4 regions of the Rhizobium sp. MHM7A genome follow, and region 1 is predicted to be linked to each of the others. Evidence: riboswitches for the same ligand, from Rfam matches in the RefSeq annotation. Region 1 holds a riboswitch; each other region holds the start of a gene.
What was found. A riboswitch is a leader RNA that binds a small molecule or an ion and turns the genes downstream of it on or off. The one in region 1 is predicted to bind cobalamin.

Region 1 (2,194 bases):
GCGGCACCGATGTGGCGCTGGAAACCGCCGATGCCGCCGTACTGCATGGACGCGTCGGTGATGTGGCGCGGATGATCGCGCTTTCCAAGCGGACGATGCGCAATATCCTGCAGAATATCACCATCGCGCTCGGCCTGAAGGCAGTCTTCCTGGTGACGACGATCATAGGAATCACCGGGCTCTGGCCGGCGATCCTCGCCGATACCGGCGCCACCGTGCTGGTGACGATTAACGCGCTCAGGCTGCTTCGCGTAAAGATGTGAAGACCGTGGATTCGGGCCTGACCGAGAATCGAAATCGCGGAGCCGGTCGTCGGTAGGGCCGGCTCTCAGTTTGCTGACAAGGTCTCCTTTGTCATGCTCGGCCTTGTGCCGAGCATCTGACCACTGCAATTTACCGGCAGAAAAACCTTTATGTTTAGACACTTAATTGATCGGGGCAGATCCTCGGCACAAGGCCGAGGATCACGTCGCGGGTGTTGCAATGGTTTGTTAGCGGCCTCAGACTCGGTCGCAGACCGGTTCTATCAGAGCCTTCTCCACAGCGTCTTTTCCTTGAGCTTTCGTTAGCCATGTTTATCACAGGAACGCAGTGATTTCAAACATGCCGTAACGCAATGCCCCAACCATCTGTTGACGCGATTTTGGATTCGCGTACTATATCTAGTGTTCAAGGTTCCTTCGATTCGTGAGGATCGGGGCTAAGACGGGAATACGGTGCGTCTCGCCATGAGGACGGGACAAGGCCGGAGCTGCCCCCGCAACTGTAAGCGGCGAGCAACTGTCCGATTTCAGGTCACTGAGGCATGATGCCTTGGGAAGGCTGGGGCAGGGTGCTTCGACCCGCAAGTCAGGAGACCTGCCTTGAACGAAACGTCCACGGGCGGGGTGTCCGGAAGGTCGCGTGCTTGACGGCGGAACATCCGCGCCTGTTACGCTACTCCGAACGTCCGCATCAGCACTTCGGGGTTTGAAGTCATGTCGAGAACATCAAGGCAGCCGCCCGCGCGTATCCTGCGAAGGATGCTATCAGGCGTCTGAAGCGCCAAGTTTGTCAGATCATTATCGAGCGTTACCCGGACGCCGCACGGCGCCCGATCCCACACCCGCGTCCTGACTTCATTGACATTACGAGGAACATGATGAGCATTACCGTTTACAGCAAGCCGGCTTGCGTCCAATGCACCGCCACCTACCGCGCCCTCGACCGTCTGGGCGTGGATTATGAGATCGTCGATATTTCCGAGGATGCCGAAGCGCTCGATCGTGTGCGCGGCATGGGCTACATGCAGGTTCCGGTCGTGGTTGCCGGCAGCCAGCATTGGGCGGGGTTCCGCCCGGATATGATCAGCGCGCTCTCCTGAGCTGAGAAAAACGATGGGGCTGATCGTTTATTATTCCAGCCGATCTGGGAACACCCATCGTTTCGTCGAGAAATTGGGGCTGCGCGCGGCGCGCATTCCCGTCGGCGCTCAACACATCCACATTCGCGAGCCTTATGTGCTGATTTTGCCCACCTATTGCGGGGATGGCGGTAGAGGGGCCGTGCCCAAGGAGGTGATCCGCTTCCTCAACGACGCGGAAAACCGCTCCAACATCCGCGGCGTGATTGCTGCGGGCAACAGCAATTTCGGCGAGACCTACGGGCTCGCCGGCGACGTCATCTCGAAGAAGTGCCAGGTGCCGTACCTCTACCGGTTCGAGCTCCTGGGAACAGCCGAGGATGTCGCCAATGTCAAAGACGGGATGGGACGATTTTGGACACGGGAACAAATCTGACGCGGGATGCGGGCGCAAAACCGCTGAAGGCGGCCGAAACGCTCGACTATCATGCACTGAACGCGATGCTGAACCTCTATGACGATGAGGGAATGATCCAGCTCGACAAGGACCGCATGGCGGCCAAGCAGTACTTTCTGCAGCATGTGAACCAGAACACGGTGTTCTTCCATAACCTCAGGGAGAAGCTCGATTACCTCGTGACCGAGGGTTATTACGAGCAGGAGGTGCTCGACCAGTATTCCTTCGATTTCGTGCGCGACCTGTTCGATCAGGCCTATGCCAGGAAATTCCGCTTCCCCACCTTCCTCGGTGCTTTCAAATATTACACCAGCTACACGCTGAAGACCTTCGATGGAAAGCGCTATCTTGAGCGCTATGAGGACCGCATCTGCATGGTGGCGCTGACCCTGGCG
Region 2 (2,194 bases), on a different contig from region 1:
GCCAGGATCGGCACCGACGCTGTTTCGCCGGTCCCGTTCAGGAGAAAAATCTTGCTGCAGGTTCAGGCCGAAAAGATGCCCAGAAGAACGAAGGCGAGCGTGCTGACGCATCGCTCGCCTTTTCTCGTGCTTCAGGCGGTGACGATCAACAGCGGAACGCTGAGGATGAGACCGGCCAGAAGCGTGAACGTGGCGACGCGCATCAACCGCAGGCGCCGCGTACGCTCTCCACTCCAATCATATGCCATTCTTCCATCTCCTTGGGACAAGGAAGTAGTCCCCGCAAAACCGGGTTCAACAGGGATGACGCGATTTGCTTGTGCAAGGCTGGAGAAAATAAGGAATCTCTAATGCTGGAAGCGCAAACACCAGCGGCTTCCATTGCTTGTCATGCGAAGGATGGCGAGTGGTTCGACGTCGGTCAGCCAGAAGGAGGAGGGCGGCGCCTGAAGCACATGCGCGACGGCCGCCCGGATGACGGCCGCATGGCTGACAGCGATGACGTGACCGCCCTGCTCGGACTGCGCCTCCATCCAGCCAGCGACGCGCTTCCGCAGGTCAAGAAGGCTCTCGCCGCCATGAGGGGCCGCCTCCGGCTCGGTCATCCAGGCCATGAGGTTTTCCGGCTCTTCCGACTCGATCGCCTGGATCGACCTGCCAGCCCAACGACCGTGATCGCAGTCGCGGAGCGATGGGTCTATCCGCCCTTCGAGAAGGAGCGCGTCGGCCGTCTGGCGGGCGCGCAAGGCGGGGCTGGTGACAATACGATCCGCGTGAGGGAGCGCAGCGACCCTGGCTGCTTCTTCCACTGCCTTTTCTTCCAACGGTTCGTCGAGCGGAAACCGGGCCTTGCGGTTCGCCGCCGTCGCGCCGTGGCAGATCCAGGTGAGGCGCGTATTCACGGTTGTTCTGATCTCCGAGGATGGAATGGGGACGGCCTTTGCCGCTTCGTGAAGTTTCGTTGACAGTTTCTTCGGCGTGCAGATATAAACGTGCTGTTGCGGGTTTGGAAGCCGGTGGAAATCCGGCGCGGTCGCGCCACTGTGACCAGCGTGTCGAAAGCTCATCGCGCTGGAAGTCAGACCCTGCCGCACAACACTCTTTCGACTGAACGCGTCATTCCGGAGGAATACATGTCTGACACCACTTTCGCGCCCGTCGCTGCGCCGACTCCGATCCCCGCCGGCGATATCCTTCCCTGGGGGATTTTCGGCGGTCTGCTGATGCTGATCGTTCTTTATTTCGTCGGCACCGAGGAAGGCGCGATGGCGCTGTTCAACGGCATGTATGTGCACGAATTCGTGCATGATGCCCGCCATCTCCTCGGCTTTCCCTGCCACTAAGGGAATACTGACATGGTTGGAAACCTTCTGCTTCGCGGCATGCTCGCGGGCCTGATTGCTGGTATCCTCGTTTTTGTCTTCGCCCATACCGTCGGCGAGCCGCTGGTCGATGCGGCGATCGCCTTCGAGGAGGCTAACGCTCAGGCGGCGGGCGAAGCTGCCGAGCCTGAAATCGTCAGCCGTGCCACGCAGGCCGGTCTCGGCCTTTTCACAGGCGTCATGGCCTACTGCATCGCCGTCGGCGGGCTTTTCTCGCTCACCTTCGCTTTCGTGCACGGCCGCTTCGGCAGGCTTTCGCCCCGCGGCACCTCGGCCGTCATCGCCCTTGCCGCCTTCGTGGCGGTCGTTCTGGTTCCCGGCATCAAGTATCCGGCCAACCCGCCGGCGGTCGGCAGTTCCGATACGATCGGTGTCAGGACCGAACTGTTCTTCCTGATGATCGTCGTTTCGCTCGCCTCGCTGATTGCGGCGATCGCGCTGTCGCGACGCCTTGGCGAGCGCTTCGGTCTCTGGAACGGCGCGATCATCGCCGGCATCGCCTATCTCGTCTTCATCGGCGCGGTTCTCTATCTGCTGCCGCCGATCAACGAGGTGCCGGAGAATTTCTCGGCCACGGTGCTCTGGCGGTTCCGCGCGACCACGCTTGGCATGCACGCGATCCTTTGGGCAGCGCTCGGCCTTGTTTTCGGAGTGCTGGCAGAACGGCATCTTGTCGCCAAGAGCGGACTGCGGCCGGCGCTCCGGTGATGCGGCGTATCGGCAGGTTTGCTTTTCTCAGTCTCATCGCAAGCCTGTTGCCAATGTTTATCGGAAGTGCTCTTGCCCATGGGGGCAGCTCTGGCGGCACCCAT
Region 3 (2,194 bases), on a different contig from region 1:
CTCATCGTCCGATATGCCCGAAGATCAGCTGGTGCAGCTCGTTGGAAACCAGGCTCATCCCTGTGACGGCAAGCCCAGAGGCGATGCCGACGACAGCGCCCGCCAGCGACAGGCCGACATCGCTGCGGCGGGTCAGCGCGCGCAGCCGCCCGGGGTCGAAGAAAACACGCAGCGCCCGCAGGCGGCGCCGATCCAATTTCATAAGCATGGCCAGACAACTAGGCGGGAGAGACCCGGTCAAGGGCGACAACGCAGTCCGCTTGCGATGGAATTGCGGCGAAAAGCCGGCGGGCCGATCAAATATTCACGACGTAAGTCTCTGATTAAAGACGACATTTTCGGTAAAGTCAGTCGCATTGGCTTTGGACATTCACGTGATTCAGCCCCGGGGTGGCGGCGAAGGTCGGTTGACTTCATCTCCCGGCTTGCCTAACCATCCTGACATAACGGATGGTTCCGGATCCGCGTTACGCTTTCCGGATGAAAAGGGAATGTGACGGGGCGGACCCAAACCGGGCGCCTTCATCACAGCCGACCCCGCGACTGTAGAGCGGTCAGGGTCTTCCATCCGGCATCGAGACTTTCCGTTGGCAGCCTGCAAGGGTGGGGGCGGGCGGAACGGACGAGATGCCGGAAAAGCCACTGGATATGCATGGTGATCAACCGGGGTCGGACGCCTCTATATCTACGAATCGTCCACCTTTTCATCGATGCAGCCGGGAAGGCGAGGCAGATCCGCCGGTACAATCAGGGGCGACCGGAAACGGTCGTCCCGATCGTGCCGATACCCGCGAGCCAGGAGACCTGCCATCGGTGCCGGGCATAATGCCCAATTTGGGCGCATTGCTCGCTGCCAGCACGGAGGTTGTTTTGGCTGAACGATCGAATTCGGCGCTGCCTTCGGCGGCGCGTACGGGTTTCCCCTTCTCCCCAGTGGGGAGAAGGTGGCCCGACGGGTCGGATGAGGGGGCCACGCAGCACCTCCGTCCTTTTGCTCTTCGCTTGCGCTCGGCGCATTCACGGCTTCGCCGCTCACCCCCTCAACCGCCTGCCGACACCTTCTCCCCGCTGGGGAGAAGAGGGATGTGGAGCCGCCCCACCTTCTCTCGCAGGAGCGTCCGAGCATGACCGCCACCCTCATCCTCGGCGGCGCCCGCTCCGGCAAATCCCGATTTGCCGAAAATCTCGTCATTTCCACCGGCCTCGAGCGCCATTATATCGCGACCGGCCGTGCCTGGGACGACGAGATGCAGGCGCGTATCGACCAGCATAAGGACGATCGCGGCCCCTCTTGGATCACGCATGAGGAGCCGCTGGCGCTTGCCGAGCGACTTGCGGCTATCGATGGCGAGGGTAGGGCGATCCTGGTCGATTGCCTGACGCTCTGGCTTACCAATCTGATGATGGACGGGCGTGATATTGCGGTTCAGGCTGCTGCGCTTGCCGCCTGGTTGCCGCAGGCGAAGGCGCAGCTCGTTATCGTTTCCAATGAAGTCGGCCTCGGCATCGTGCCCGAGAATCGCATGGCGCGGGATTTTCGCGACCATGCCGGCCGGCTGCACCAAATGATCGCGGCGAAGGCCGTCGAAGTTTATTTCATCGCGGCTGGTCTGCCGCTGAAAATGAAGGGTTAAGTGTATGAACCAGCAGAAAATCCCCGCAACCGTCATCACCGGCTTCCTCGGCGCCGGCAAGACGACGATGATCCGCAACCTGCTCACCAATGCCGGCGGCAAAAAGATTGCGCTCATCATCAACGAGTTCGGCGATCTCGGCGTTGATGGGGAGGTGCTGAAGGGCTGCGGCGCAGAGAATTGCACCGAGGACGACATTATCGAACTCACCAATGGCTGTATCTGCTGCACCGTCGCCGACGATTTCATTCCGACTATGACGAAGCTCCTGGAACGCGAACAGAGGCCCGACCATATCGTCATCGAAACCTCCGGCCTCGCCCTGCCGCAGCCGCTGGTCGCCGCTTTCAACTGGCCCGATATCCGTACGCAAGTGACCGTCGACGGCGTCATCACCGTTGTCGACAGCGCGGCCGTTGCCGCCGGTCGTTTCGCCGACGATCACGATGCGGTCGAGGCGGCGCGCAACGACGACGACTCGCTCGATCATGAGAGCCCGATCGAGGAGCTGTTCGAAGACCAGCTCACATGCGCCGATCTCATCGTCCTCAACAAGACCG
Region 4 (2,194 bases), on a different contig from region 1:
CCTTCGCCTACAAGAACCGCGCGCCTGGCGAGAAAAATTCCTGCGCCTGCAATCTCACCGCCTATTACGAGGAGATGCGTGGCAAGCAGGCCCTAAGCGAGCCGCCGCAGCAGGGTTCGATCACAACGATCCGCACCACCCCCCCGGCGAAGGACACTGCAGCAGCAGCGGCCCCGCAGCAACCATCCGTTCCCGAGCGTCCCTACGACCCCACGCGGAACAAGATCCGTCAGGTCGGCCCGCAATTCCTTGCAGGCGACCAGGGCTCGATCGATCTTGCCAATCCGGCAACGCCGGGCCCACAACCGCAACAGCAGTAACTGCTAGGGGTCGTTGCGTCCCCATCCGTCGTGGAAAACCAGTTCCTCGAGCGGCAGCCGCTGCCGCCAGCCTTTGATCGAGAGTTCCGGTTCCTCATATAGCCGGTCGACAAAGCCGGCGCAGAGCCAGGCGACCACTTCGATATGCTCGGGGATGCCGAGAATGGTTTTCAGGTCACCTTCACGGAAGATGCTGACCCAGCCGATGCCGACCCCCTCGGCGCGGGCGGCAAGCCAGAGATTCTGAATGGCGCAAACGGTCGAATAGGAATCCATCCGCCGATTGTGCGTCCGTCCCAGCACCACGCCGCCGCCGCGAGTGGGGTCGCAGGTCACGCATATACCGAGCGGCGCCTCCACGATGCCTTCGAGCTTGAGGGATCGATAGGCCTGCCGCCGCTCACCTTCAAACATCGACGCTGCCTCATCGTTGGCCACAGCAAAGGCGTCGCGCACGCGCGAGCGGACGGCTGCACTTTTGACCAGAATGAAATTCCATGGCTGCATGAAGCCGACCGAAGGTGCATGATGCGCGGCTGTCAGAAGCCGCGCCACGAGGTCGTCGGGCAAGGGATCGGGCAGGAACTGGCTGCGCACGTCACGTCGCGTCATGATCGCGTGATACACCGCCTCGCGCTCGGCCGGCGAAAAACCGGATGCCGCCGAAAGGGCATCCACATCAAAGGGTCGCATCGTCATATCCCCAACAACGCAACCGCCCGCCGTCCGCGCGGGTTGGGTCTATCTCGCCAGGCCGGTCTTCTGACTTGGCTTCATCCATCTGCCGCAGCCTTCCCGGCAAAAGCCAGTGGCACGATGAAGCGGCAGACGTCGGCCTTACAGCGTTGGGCACGTTCCGGCATTGCACCGGATTCCCGATTCTCCCGCCCAAAGGGCGAGCACCTGACGGCGCATCTATTTCAGGAAACCGGCGCGGCGGCAAGTGCGGGCAGACTGACCCTGAACCACGACCGCAGACGGCTGATCAGGGGCAGACAGCTCCGCATCGGCGATCTTTTGGTTGCGGGAGGAACAGCCTCTGTGTGCCTACCCATCCTCCTCTACTTTATGATTTCTTCATACATCAAATCCACACTGCCTTTGCGCGTTTTGGGTCGCAAATCAGACATGGGCATGAGCGCTCGTGATGTGACCGTCAGCGTCGATGCCGTGCAGATATGCCGGTCGCAAAGATGGTCGACCGAGCCGCAATTCCAGGCTCCGCGGATGTTCCAATTCTTGAAAACCATGCCCCTGACAGCCAAGCTGGCTGTGATCATCGTCGCCGTCAATGTATGCTGCATTTCCGCTTTCGCCACCTATACGTGGATGTATGAAACCCGGGCGCTGATCGATAGCGCCAAGGCGAACTGGTCCAAGGATGCGGAACAGTTTGCCTCTCTGGCCGCCGGCGGCGTGAAATGGGGCAAGGCGAACGCCGTTCGCGAAGCCTATTCGCTGTACCGTGACGACCCCTCGCTCGATCTCGTTCAATTTGCCGCATTCAACGCGGAGCCTGCTGCCGTCGACACCTGGACGCGCGACGGCATTTCCGGTTTGCCGACGCCGGCCGACCTGGCGACGCGCCTCAGCGCCAAACCTGACAAAACGACAGTCGATGACAACGGAATGTCCGCCGGTCTGGTCACGATTATTGCGCCGCTGCCGCTGGACAAGTCTGGCAAGACAACCGGCTACGTCGTTACGAACTGGTCTGTCGAAAAGATAGCTTCCGAAGTCCGCCAGAAGGTTCTCGTTTCGCTGCTCACCCAATCCGTCATCACTGCCTTCGCAGTCATCGCTCTCCTTCTCGCAATGCGCAGCCTGGTGGGCCGGCCCCTCAGGATCCTCAGCAAACGAATTGGCGCGTTGCA

Region 2: another riboswitch for cobalamin. It lies ahead of FFR93_RS22170 (CbtB-domain containing protein); the one in region 1 lies ahead of nrdH (glutaredoxin-like protein NrdH).
Region 3: another riboswitch for cobalamin. It lies ahead of cobU (bifunctional adenosylcobinamide kinase/adenosylcobinamide-phosphate guanylyltransferase); the one in region 1 lies ahead of nrdH (glutaredoxin-like protein NrdH).
Region 4: another riboswitch for cobalamin. It lies ahead of bluB (5,6-dimethylbenzimidazole synthase); the one in region 1 lies ahead of nrdH (glutaredoxin-like protein NrdH).

Annotation. Positions count from the first base shown of each region.
Region 1 covers NZ_VCHT01000034.1:10,839-13,032, forward strand. The annotation lists gene FFR93_RS39445 (heavy metal translocating P-type ATPase) at 1-263, shown strand, start outside; cobalamin riboswitch at 656-881, shown strand; gene nrdH (glutaredoxin-like protein NrdH) at 1,142-1,363, shown strand; gene nrdI (class Ib ribonucleoside-diphosphate reductase assembly flavoprotein NrdI) at 1,377-1,778, shown strand; gene nrdE (class 1b ribonucleoside-diphosphate reductase subunit alpha) at 1,757-2,194, shown strand, end outside.
Region 2 covers NZ_VCHT01000007.1:41,990-44,183, reverse strand. The annotation lists gene FFR93_RS40980 (hypothetical protein) at 1-111, opposite strand, end outside; gene FFR93_RS22175 (histidine phosphatase family protein) at 348-902, opposite strand; cobalamin riboswitch at 958-1,108, shown strand; gene FFR93_RS22170 (CbtB-domain containing protein) at 1,134-1,343, shown strand; gene FFR93_RS22165 (CbtA family protein) at 1,356-2,090, shown strand; gene FFR93_RS22160 (hypothetical protein) at 2,144-2,194, shown strand, end outside.
Region 3 covers NZ_VCHT01000002.1:857,890-860,083, forward strand. The annotation lists partial or broken gene FFR93_RS12500 (chloride channel protein) at 1-208, opposite strand, end outside; cobalamin riboswitch at 435-827, shown strand; gene cobU (bifunctional adenosylcobinamide kinase/adenosylcobinamide-phosphate guanylyltransferase) at 1,125-1,634, shown strand; gene cobW (cobalamin biosynthesis protein CobW) at 1,639-2,194, shown strand, end outside.
Region 4 covers NZ_VCHT01000009.1:229,685-231,878, forward strand. The annotation lists gene FFR93_RS26370 (DUF2865 domain-containing protein) at 1-320, shown strand, start outside; gene bluB (5,6-dimethylbenzimidazole synthase) at 324-1,013, opposite strand; cobalamin riboswitch at 1,055-1,242, opposite strand; gene FFR93_RS26380 (HAMP domain-containing methyl-accepting chemotaxis protein) at 1,548-2,194, shown strand, end outside.